One region of the Paenibacillus sp. CMAA1364 genome, then DNA from elsewhere that is predicted to be linked to it. Evidence: predicted binding sites of a transcription regulator. Region 1 holds the regulator's gene; each other region holds the start of a gene.
What was found. The regulator Rex, encoded in region 1, represses fermentation and respiration genes when NADH is low (regulators of the CRP and FNR family bind a similar motif). The targets are predictions, from matches to a motif close to TTGTGAAATATTTCACAA.
Positions count from the first base shown of each region.

Region 2: ACH8E3_RS05285 (TorD/DmsD family molecular chaperone) is a predicted target of Rex. The motif match lies at 1,651-1,668, and genes of this name have one in related genera.
Region 3: pflB (formate C-acetyltransferase) is a predicted target of Rex. The motif match lies at 2,545-2,562, and genes of this name have one in related genera.

Region 1 covers NZ_JBITNB010000001.1:163,793-168,059, forward strand. The annotation lists gene ACH8E3_RS00755 (cell wall elongation regulator TseB-like domain-containing protein) at 1-123, opposite strand, end outside; gene ACH8E3_RS00760 (amidohydrolase) at 172-1,482, opposite strand; gene ACH8E3_RS00765 (redox-sensing transcriptional repressor Rex) at 1,448-2,122, opposite strand; gene dinG (ATP-dependent DNA helicase DinG) at 2,157-4,267, opposite strand, start outside.
Region 2 covers NZ_JBITNB010000004.1:166,562-170,828, reverse strand. The annotation lists gene ACH8E3_RS05290 (MFS transporter) at 41-1,315, opposite strand; gene ACH8E3_RS05285 (TorD/DmsD family molecular chaperone) at 1,786-2,469, shown strand; gene ACH8E3_RS05280 (efflux RND transporter permease subunit) at 2,653-4,267, opposite strand, start outside.
Region 3 covers NZ_JBITNB010000001.1:348,262-352,528, forward strand. The annotation lists gene pflA (pyruvate formate-lyase-activating protein) at 1-142, opposite strand, end outside; gene pflB (formate C-acetyltransferase) at 204-2,465, opposite strand; gene adhE (bifunctional acetaldehyde-CoA/alcohol dehydrogenase) at 2,704-4,267, opposite strand, start outside.

The DNA.
Region 1 (4,267 bases):
AGCCATAGACTCTTGTTTCCATTCATCCGACATAATATATATGTAATACCGAAATAGGCCGAATAGTAATGCTAGAATAATTATAACGCTTAACCATATTAGTCTTTTCTTGTTCTTCTTCAATCCGAACTTCCTTTCTACAGGAATAGGGGTTATCCATTAAGACACAGCTTAACGGCTCAGCAATCCTTCAAAAGCAGACTGCGCTTCATGATGAATACGTTCTTCATCTAAAGTTAAACAATGACCATTCTTCACAACCTGCTGACCATTTACCCATACATGTTCTACATCTTTAGCACTCGCTGAATAGATACAATGAGATATGAAATCCGTGTGTGGTAAGAAATGTGCTTGATCGGTATTAAGCGCTATGAAGTCTGCCTTCATACCCACCGCTAACTTCCCTATAGAATCTAGAAATAATGAACTTGCCCCATATATAGTACCCATTCGAAGTGCTTCCGCAGCAGGTACGGCTGTTGGATCTCCCGAGATCCCTTTATGAATAAGTGCGCTTAATCTCATTTCTTCAAACATATCTAGATTGTTGTTGCTCGCAGGCCCATCGGTCCCAAGGGATACAGGCACACCCGCCTTTAACAGATCGGGTACACGCGCGATTCCACTAGCCAACTTCAAGTTGCTTCCTGGATTATGCGATACACCTACTTGATATTGTGCTAGAATCTGAATCTCTTCATCCGTTAAATGTACACCATGCGCTACAAGCGAAGGTCGTGTAAACATTCCTAATTTCTCCAAGTGTTGAACAGGTCGAAGACCATAGTCTGCCACATTCTGTTCGACTTCACTCTTGGTCTCTGACATATGTGTATGCACAGGAAGATCAAGATCATGTGCCGCCTGTATGAACTTCTCAAAGAATGCTGGTGGACAGGTATAAGGTGCGTGAGGAGACATCATCGTTGTGATTCTTCCTTCGGCTTGTCCATGCCAGTCTTTCGCAAAAGTAATCGCATCATTCAGTTTATGTTGTTGCTCTTCTTGGGTACATAAACCAATGACACCACGGGTAAGCACCCCACGCATACCTGATTCTTGAACAACCTTAGCCACTTGATCCATGTGATCATACATATCTAAGAATGTTGTTGTACCGCCTTTGAGCATTTCTAAGACAGACAGTGAAGTACCCCAATACACATCTTGTGCGGTGAATTTCTCTTCCATTGGCCACATCTTCTCCTGCAACCATACTTGAAGCGCTAGATCATCGCCATAACCTCTTAACAACGACATCGCTGCATGACCATGGGTGTTTACAAGTCCAGGTAAGAATAACAGCTTATTTCCATCTACAATTGGAATATCTTCACTATATTCCGGCTTCTCCTCGCCAATGTACGTAATGAGATCATCCTCTATAACCATATAACCATTCATAACATTCTGTTTATCATTTAGAACAACAAATGTACCATTCTTAATGATCCATTTCTGTCGTTTGTTGTGTTCCATTGTCTGAATCTTCCTTTCCGTTGCTTAAGTAATACGCAAGACTGAGCATATCTGTTGTAAAATCCGCTGCATGTATTCGAACGTTGGCTGGTGATTTTATAACGATTGGGGCGAAGTTCAAGATCGCTTCTATTCCCGCTTCCACCAATGTATCAGCAACCATTTGAGCTTCATGCTCAGGAACGGTAATAATCCCAATTCTAATATGGTGTTTCTTAATCGTATCAGACAATTCTTCCATAGGTTGAACCATTAATGTATTAATACGTGTTCCCACCTTCTGTGGGACAGCATCAAACACAGCTACGATCTTCAGATTCTCTTTCAGATAAGCATTATAATTAGATAACGCTTGCCCTAGATTACCCGCTCCTACAAGCACAACGTTAATTTGTTGGTCTAAATTAAGAATATGTCGTATTTTTTCAATTAAATAAGGCACGTCATATCCAATACCCTTTTTACCGAAATCGCCAAAATAGGCAAGGTCCTTACGGATTTGTGCTGGATTCAGATCTAATTTCTGACCGAGTTCCTGTGAAGAAACGGTACCCACTTCTCTTTTGTATAGCTCTGATAGATATCGTAAATACACAGGTAATCTACGAACAACAGCCTCTGAAATTTTATCAGATTTCATATTTAATCCTCCTATTGGATAACAAATAGATATATTAAGAACGGTCGCCGTCTTCTAACCATTCTGAAATTCTTGGAATCATTTGATTCGTCGGCATATGTTCCATCTTAGGTCCAGGTAATGAATAGAGGAAGTACTTTCCATAATATGAGTCAATTACACGTGTATCATATACAATCACGATCCCCTTATCACTTGCTGTACGAACCAATCTGCCGAACCCCTGTTTGAAACGAATGACCGCTTGGGGAACAGATAGCTTCATGAATGGGTTCTTTTTTTGCTGCTGTAATAACTCACTCTTCGCCTCAACCATCGGATGATTAGGCGGTTGGAATGGCAATCTGACAATCGCTAGACAAGTCAAAGCTTCGCCGGGTATATCTACCCCTTCCCAGAAGCTATTCGTCCCAAGCAGAACAGAGGCACTACTATCTTGGAAGCGACGGACCAACTTACTTCTGCTTCCATTATCAACACCTTGTCCTAGCACGACAATATCTGTTGCAGATAATGCTTTTGTTAACGGTTCATAGACTTGACGAAGCATACGATATGACGTGAACAACACCAACATCCTGCCTTTGGTTATTACGGCTGTTTCTGCAAGCGACTTAACTAACATTTCGACGAATAGTGAATCGCCTACACTTCCCTTTAGGCTCGGGAAATCTCGAGGAATGATTAGCAATGCTTGATCTCGATAACGGAAAGGAGACGGTAATTGAACCGTGACCAAGTTACCTACATCGGCAGCATGCTGTAGCCCCAGATTCTCAATCATGTACTGAAAACTCTTATCAATAGAGAGGGTTGCAGAAGTAAGTATAATACTTTTCTTCTGATCGAAGAACACTTCCTGTAATTGCTTACTCACATCAACAGGAACAGCATACATCTGTATAGATTTACTACGGTAATGACCATTTGCCTCCATCCAGTATACATTTAATGGATCATTTAGTGATATAAAGAAGTGTAGATTCTCCCGTTGGGTTGCTAAATCTTTCACAAGACCACTAATATCTGTAAGAAGGCTCTCTAAACTGGTGTCATCTAGATTCTCTCTAATTTCATTGATCATCTTATCAGAACTGCGAATGACTTCGCCAAGTGTTACATAGATCTGATTCTCGACTTCTTGTAACACTTGCCATTCCTTTGGTTGTTTGGAAGGCTGTAAGCGTAGCACGAATTGCGCCGTATCCCCAGGTGCTGCATCGCTTCTCTCAGGGAGTAAAGCAAATAACATTTCGCTTAACCGATCCCAATGCTCTTTCACTTCAACTAAATCGCCACTCATCCGATCCGTTAAGACAGCCCAATCAGAAGCTTTCTCATCGTTAGAAGAATGTAATTGTTGTCGAAGAGCAGGAAACTGACCATTGCGGTTGTCTTTATAAAGACGAGCTAACGTGTGGATGACATCGAAATACCTCATATGTAATCCTAAATGTTTACCCGCTACTTCTTCCAAATGATGTGCTTCATCGATCACTAGATATTCATAAGCAGGCAATAGTTGATGCCCTGCCTTTACATCCGTGAATAACTTCGAATGATTCGTAATTACGACATCTGCAATACCCGCTTCGTGTTTAGCACGATGGTAATAGCATTTACGGAACCATGGGCATGCACGACCTAGGCAGGAATCCGAATCGCTGGATACGGTCTCCCAAAAGTCTCCACCACGAGCACCTAAATTCAGTTCCTCATCGTCACCTGTTTGTGTCTGTGTTAACCACACGATCATTTGAGCAGCTAAGATCACGTCTTCTTTAGGATTCGCAAAGTCTCTTCTAATTATTTTATGTTCAAATTTTCTCAAACACAAATAATGTTGTCTCCCCTTAAAAATAGCCGCTTTGAAAGGAAAAGGTACCACTTGTGTCAGAAGAGGTATATCTCGTTCTCTTAATTGTTCCTGTAAATTAATTGTATGTGTACTTACCATAACTTTCTGTTCACGCTTCACACTCTGATATATCGAAGGGATTAAGTAACCCAATGATTTCCCGGTTCCCGTACCAGCCTCAATAAGGAGGTGCTTATCATCATCTAAAGCATTCATAACCTCTGTGAACATCATACTTTGGGACTCACGCGCTTCATATTGTGGCATGATGGAGCGAAGTTGATTCT
Region 2 (4,267 bases), on a different contig from region 1:
ACCCACAGATCAATATCTGTGGGTTCTTCTTATTTATACTTTATTGTAGGCTAGCGTTCTCATCTGAATCTTCAAATTCATCTTGACCGTCATGTTTCAAATGTCCTTTGTCAAATATATCTGGCAATTGATAACCGTATTTTCTGATCATGAACCACATCTGAGCAAAGCCAGCCGCCCCAATTAGAGCAAATAACATCCCTGTTTTATACATGGCTTCTGCACCAAAGTTCTGGAACATCCAACCACCAATAAATGCTCCAACGACACCAGAGAGGCCACTCCAAGATAGTGTATATACAGCTTGGCCCATACTACGATAGGGGCGAGGAATTAACAGTAGTGTAAGTTGCGTGCCAACGTAGAAGAATCCACCAAACGTAACACAATGAAGCACTTGAATGGCAGCTATCTCTAACGGATGGGTAGCCTCTGCCATGAGGAGCCAACGTAGACTGAACAGAAGACTTACTAGCGCGAGACAACCTAATAACCATGATATTCTACGTTTCATGTAACGATCAAACAGAAAGAACATCCCGATTTCAAATAAGGATGATAGAAACACGGCAAATCCAACAATCCGCTTAGTCCCACCGATCTCGATGATATATAAAGACATAAATGTATTATTCATAGCATTGGGAATCGATACTAACATTCCTAATAGAAGAAAGGATAGAAAATATCGGTTGGTAATAACATTTGTAAATCCCTTATAGTGCAATTTTGGTGTATGGGAAGAAAGTCGTAAATAAGGTAACATCATCACAGAACCGATCGCTAGTAGCAAAAATGTGGTAAATACAGTCGCGACTTTGGATATTCCAGTCCAATCCAGAATGACACCTGCAGAAATGGCAGTTATTGCCCAACCCATGGAACCCCAGATGCGATAAGAAGTAAATGAGCGAGATGTATCTTGAATATAACCAAGGATTAGACTGTTACTATGTGAGAAAATTGGTGTTTGGAAGAAAAAGAATAGTGTCATAAATAAATATACCATAGCATAGGAATCAGCTTGAAATACGAACTGTATAAGTATAACAGCTCCGCTCATCATGATGATGATGATACGTTTCAAATGAAGTAAACGATCTCCCCAATATCTCCAAAAAGGGTTAGCAAACAAAGAAACAAAAGGAGCAATAGCCATAAGGGTACCAATTTCAAACTTCGTCATGCCTACATCCTGAAGATACAGTTGAAAGAAGCTTGTGAAGATAACCATGGAACCATATAGGAAGAAACTAAAAGATTTAAGCGAAGATAGAGCAGATTTATCATCTATGGGTTCATTCAATATCGACATTCCTTTCCATGTGATGAATTGCTGTGCCCTAAGGAGCGAAGCATATCAATCCCTCCACTTGAATACAATTCAATCATGGCAATCAATGATTTATAGTATGTTCACTTTACCATGTGTTGAAAGGGGATTCAAACCAACAAATTTCCATATAATCATAAAATTAGACAATAGTCAAAGAAAAACATAAAAAAATCTAGTAAACGCTTACAAAATGTTTTATACTGAGAAACAAGAGCAACGGTTTCCCCTAGTAATCGTATGCTAGTAATTCCTTGATATGATGACTGTCGATGACGGGAATCATATTTTTTTATTGTAAAGAGATATGCACTGCAATGTGAAATTTGTCACATGAAATATATAACATTTAAGGTATTATCAATATATTAGATGAAGTTGCTTTCATGAACTATATTGTGTATATTTGCTCATCTCCAATCAATGATAGTACATTAAGGGGGTTACACTCTGTGTCGCTAACCATGGAACTGCTCAAAGATACTGAAGAATGTGTAAGATGGAGACAAGGAAGAGTCTGGGTATATCAATTGCTTATAGATTTCTTAGCACGGCATCCAAGAATGTCGCTTGTGACACAATGGAGACATCATATGATTACACGCGAGGAAACATTACTTACGGCAGGTGGACAATTGTTGAGGAACTATCTCAATGATATTATGCCAGGACAACTGGTCAAGATCTGCGAAATAGAGAAGCATGAATATCAACGTTTATTTCATAGTATGCACCCCATATTCCCATCACTATGTGAAAGAGATTATGTAGTGAAGTTAAAAGGTAAAGATGTAGATTGGACTTCAGACATTCGCGAGATTTATGTTCAGTCAGGAATATCATTTAATAAATTGAATCATGAACAAGATGATAACATTTGGATTGAACTCGAATACATGGCTATTCTAGCCGAACGAACGATAGATGGCAGACGTATTCGGACCGCGCAACTTGCATTGATTGATGACCAGATCAGATTTTTAGAGAGACATCTTATGAGCTGGGTTCCTAGATTTGGTGAAGACTTAATGTATATGGCACAGAGCCCGCTATACAAAGCAATTGGAAGTATTCTGAAAGATTTCATACCAAATGACATGGAAATGTTACGGTTGTGGAGAGAACAATTAACCTAAGTTGGAATACAAGTTAAATATGAGATTAGGATGAGCTGATTCCTCTAGCAACCATGGGAATTGGCTTTTTTGTATGTTCACATGTACATCGGATACTCTTTCGGTAATGACAAAGGGACGCCACTCGATTCCTTAGGAAAAGAGGTGCGTTCCTTTGTTAATTCATTATATGTTGTGAGGTAGTTAATCAAGTTCCTTTGGTTTACTGAATTTCATCAAGAATTCATACACAATAGGTACAATGACCAGTGTTAGAATTGTGGAACTGATTAGACCTCCAATAACAGTAATGCCGAGCCCACGGGAAATGATTCCCGCACTATCTTCCAAGCCAGTTACTAGCGGTACCAATGCACCTATGGTAGCAAGTGCAGTCATAAGGATAGGACGAAGTCGAGTAGCACCAGCCTCAAGCAATGCCTCGCGTGTAGATAGCCCTTCCTTTTCCTTGCGGATGACACGGTCAATCAGTACGATGGCATTGGTCACAACAATTCCGATGAGCATCAACGCACCCATTAATGAAGATACATTTAATGTTTCTTTAGCAATCAGTAGACCAATAAGGGCGCCAATGACTGTGAATGGTAATGAGAAGAGTATGGCAAATGGCGCCAGACCTCCGCCGAAGGTCACCACGAGTATGAAGTATACAACGGCAATGGCTGCTAACATCGCAAGACCAAGTTGTGTAAACGTATCATTAATTTGTTCAGTAGAACCGCCGAACGTAATATCGACACCATCAGGCTTCTCCATCGCATCTATTTTCTTCTGTAAGGTTGTAGATGCTTTGCCGACATCGGCCGTGATAATATTAGCCGTTATAGATACGACCATTTTGCCATTGGTACGTGTGATAGAGTTCGGCGTATGACCTTTTTCTACTCGCGCAACATCTTTAATGGCAACTTCCATACCGAGCGGAGACATAATCTTTTCGTTTGAGATTTCATCGATCGTCTTATATTCAGAACGTTCAGTTTCGATATACACTTTATATGTTTTATTCTCCACTTCAATTTCGGTTAGTACAGGACGCTCCCGAACAGGGCTTAACTTCATAGCGATCTGACCCGCGGTTAATCCTAACGAGCTTAACTTCTGTTGATCAGCTACGATCGTGTATTGATCATACGAAGTAGATAGACTTGTCTTTGCTTTTTCGAAGTGTGTCGTGTCATCTTGTACAAGTTGAAGAATGCTATCGGACACAGGGGTAATATCCTCTAAGCTGTCTCCGAACACACTGACACTTAATCCACTTCCAAGCATACCTCCAGTCATATCGAGAGACGCCCACTCACCAACAGGAATCTCTTCTTGAAGATCTGCAATAAGTGATTTCTGAACATCTTCAAAGTTCTTCGTATTCGTGTTGTATTCAATATAGAAGAGGCCTGAGTTGGATGTGCTTACGCCTCCCATTGGATTGCTGCCCCCAATAGAATATTGCATCTTTTCAATAGAAGGTTGTTTCAGAATGAGCTCCTCAGCTTGCAGCGCTAACTTCTCAACAACATCTTGTTGTGTACCGGGTTCTGGTGAATAGGTCACCATGACGAATTTATCCTTTTGTTCTGGCATGAAGCTCGTTCCGATCAATGGATACAACATCAGACTACCCGCTAGTAAGAGAATAGCTGAGCCGAAGGTAATCGCTTTATGGGATAGAGACCAATTGAGAATCCGTTGATATCCCTTAGCGAGTCTACCCAACTCTTCTTTGTGTGTGCGTTTTGTCGAAGAAATTCCTTTTCTGAACAGGGTATGTGCAAGCATAGGTACGATCGTAATC
Region 3 (4,267 bases), 180 kb from region 1:
TGCCCTCATTAAGTCCCCATGTATCGGGGTTATGACAGTATTGACATTTCATGAGACAACCCTGCATAAATAGGACAAAGCGGATACCTGGTCCGTCAACTGTTCCGAAGGTCTCCAGTGAGTGTATATGTCCTTTGATCAAATGAAGTCACCCTTCCTATATCCGCTGTCTAGATAGATTAGTTAATCCTTATATATTGAAATTACATGGAACCATGGAATGTACGATTAATAACATCCAATTGTTGTTCACGAGTTAATTTAATGAAGTTAACCGCATACCCAGAGACACGAATCGTAAGCTGTGGATATTCTTCTGGATGTTCCATTGCATCCATTAGCTGCTCACGATTAAATACGTTAACGTTCAAATGGTGACCCTTGCTTCCAAAGTATCCATCCATCATCGCAACTAGATTAGATTTACGTCCATCTTCTTCTTTACCTAATGCCTTTGGTACGATAGAGAAAGTGTTCGAAATACCATCCAAGCTATCTTCATATGGAAGTTTAGCTACGGAGTTCAGTGAAGCTAAAGCACCTTTCTTATCACGGCCGTGCATAGGGTTAGCACCTGGTGCGAATGGTTCTCCAGCTTTACGTCCATCTGGTGTAGTTCCTGTCTTCTTACCGTACACTACGTTAGAAGTAATAGTCAATACAGATTGTGTTGGCAATGCATCACGGTAAGCTTTGTTCTGACGAATCATGCCCATAAAGGTTTCGACCAATTCAATAGCAATGTTATCTACTTTATCATCATTATTTCCGAAGCAAGGGTATTCCCCTTCAATTACAAAGTCAACTGCAATTCCTTGCTCGTTACGTATCGGTTTAACTTTTGCATATTTGATCGCACTAAGTGAATCTGCTGTAACAGACAATCCAGCAATACCACATGCCATGGTACGAAGAATATCGCGGTCATGTAGAGCCATTTCAATTCTCTCATAAGCATATTTATCATGCATGTAGTGAATCACATTAAGTGAGTTCATATAAAGCTTAGCTAACCATTTCATCATAGGTTTGAAATGTTTCATCACTTCATCATACGTTAGGTATTCAGACGTAATTGGAGCGAATTCCGGTCCAACTTGTGCTCCTGATTTCTCATCAATACCACCGTTGATTGCATACAGTAAACATTTAGCAAGGTTAGCACGAGCACCGAAGAATTGCATCTGTTTACCAATACGCATTGCGGATACACAACAAGCGATACCGTAATCATCGCCATAGATCGGACGCATTAGGTCGTCATTCTCATATTGAATTGCGCTAGTCTCAATAGATACTTTTGCACAATACTTCTTAAATGCTTCTGGAAGTTGCTCTGACCATAATACCGTTAAGTTAGGTTCAGGTGCAGCTCCTAAGTTATATAATGTATGAAGGAAACGGAAACTACTCTTCGTTACACGAGTCTGTCCATTAACGGACATCCCCCCAATGGATTCTGTTACCCAAGTTGGGTCCCCACTGAACAATTCATTGTAATCTGGCGTACGAAGAAATTTAACGATACGTAACTTCATAACGAAATGATCGACCATTTCTTGTGCTTGTTCTTCTGTTAAAGTACCTTCTGCCAAATCACGTTGGATATATATATCAAGGAATGAAGATACGCGACCAAGTGACATCGCCGCACCATTCTGTTCTTTAATCGCTGCTAAGTAGCCGAAATATAACCACTGGAATGCTTCCTTTGCTGTTGTTGCTGGTTCAGAAATATCAAACCCATGCATTTCAGCCATTTTCTTCAGTTCTGCTAAGGCACGAATCTGTTCAGATAGTTCTTCACGTTGACGAATAGTTGGTTCATCAATCACATCTAGTTCTAGTTCATTCAGTTCGCGCTTCTTGTCTTTCACTAAGTAATTGATACCATACAATGCCACACGACGATAGTCACCAATAATTCTACCTCGACCGTAAGCATCTGGAAGTCCAGTAATAATACCCGCTTTACGCGCTGCCCTCATATCGGAAGTATAAGCATCAAATACACCTTGGTTGTGCGTTTTACGAATATCTGAGAATGTTTTAATGATGTCATCAGAAAGTGTAAATCCATAAGCTTCGCACGCATCAATCATCATGCGAATTCCACCTTGTGGTTGAATAGAGCGTTTGAATGGAGCATCTGTCTGCACACCAACAATTTGTTCTTTATCTTTGTCTAAATAACCTGGTGCATGCGAGACAATCGTAGCAGCTGTATTAACATCAACATCCAATACACCGCCATTATCTCTTTCTTGTTTCGTTAAGTCTGAGACAATTTTCCATAGATCTGTCGTATTTTGTGTTGGTCCAACTAAGAACGCTTCGTCACCAGTAAAAGGAGTAATGTTCTTGAATATGAAATCATTCACATCTACTTTTCTACTCCAAGTACCTGTTTTGTAACTTCTCCAACCTGTTTGCACATTCTTTAATTCTTTTTCAATAACCGACATATTAATCCCTCCATCTATATAGTTATATTTCTTTTGAGATCAAGAGTTTGAAGGTATCTCAGATCTCATGGACCCTAGAATGTAATTTTTTTCACAATACACTGTCTAATAACATTCTGGAACCTTTATCTACTTTTAGTTTACTTCAAATACGATGAAACAACTGTGACAAACATCACTTTTGAGGTGATATTTGTCACGTTTATTTGAAAAATATTCAATTATACTAGTTTATTGTTTATTCGAATCTGCCGTAGAATGCATCTCTGTATACATCTGCAAGTTCAGTAACTAATGGCATCTTAGGATTAGCCGTTGTACATTGGTCCTCAAATGCACGATCTGCAAGATATTCAACGCCAGATTCAAATTCCTTCGCATCAAATCCGATTTGTTGGAATGACTCTTCAATGCCTAACGTTTGGTTCATCTTACGGATAGCGTTGATCAAGCTTGTAACGCCTTCTTCTGTTGTACGTGCTGGCAATCCAAGTATACGAGCAATTTCAGCATAACGCTCATCCGCTATGAAATGAGAATATTTAGGGAATGACGCGAATTTCGTAGGTTTCTTAGCGTTATAACGAATAACGTGTGGCAGTAGAATTGCATTCGTACGACCATGGGCTGTGTGATATTTACCGCCCCATTTATGCGCTAAACTATGGTTAATACCTAAGAATGCATTGGCAAATGCCATACCCGCGATAGTCGAAGCATTATGCATTTTCTCACGAGCCAACTTATCGCCTTCTAATGCAGATTTCTCTAGGTATTGGAATACCAATTGAATTGCTTTTATAGCAAGACCATCTGTGAAGTCATTCGCCATAACAGATACATAAGCTTCGATCGCATGTGTTAGTACGTCCATACCTGTATCTGCTACAGCTAGACGAGGTAATGAGTACACAAACTCAGGATCAACAATCGCTACGTCTGGTGTCAATTCATAATCCGCCAATGGATATTTCGTATTCCCATGATTCTTATCTGTGATTACAGCGAACGAAGTCACTTCAGAACCTGTACCTGATGTTGTAGGAATGGCTACGAATTTCGCCTTTGATCCTAGACGTGGATACTTGTAGATACGTTTACGGATATCCATGAATTTTTGTTTCAGACCTTCGAAGTCGGTGTCTGGATATTCATAGAACAACCACATTGCTTTCGCAGCATCCATTGGAGATCCACCACCAAGTGCGATAATACAGTCTGGCTTAAATCTATTCATCATCGCAGTACCACGATCTACCGTATCTGTTGATGGATCTGGTTCCACTTCGGAGAACACTTCAATTGCAACTGGCATCTGACGTTGACGTAGGTAATGTTCCACTTTTTCTACATATCCTAATTTCACCATCATTGGATCTGTGATAATCGCTACGCGTGTAATATCAGGCATTTTAGCTAGATATTGTGTTGCACCTTTTTCGAAATAAATCTTGTTAGGTACTTTAAACCATTGCATATTCACAGTACGGCGTGCCACCCTTTTTATATTAACCAAGTTGACTGCTCCTACGTTAGTAGAAACGGAGTTGCGTCCATAAGAACCACAACCAAGAGTCAATGAAGGTAAATTTGTATTATAGATATCACCAATTGCTCCATGTGTTGAAGGTGAGTTCACAATGACACGGCCCGTTTTGAGGCGATCAGAGAACTTCATAATCACTTCTTCATTGTTCGAGTGAATAACAGAAGAGTGACCCATACCACCAAATTCAACAATTTCTGCAGCTCTAGCGATCCCTAAGTCAGCATTCTTCACTTTATAACAAGCTAACACTGGG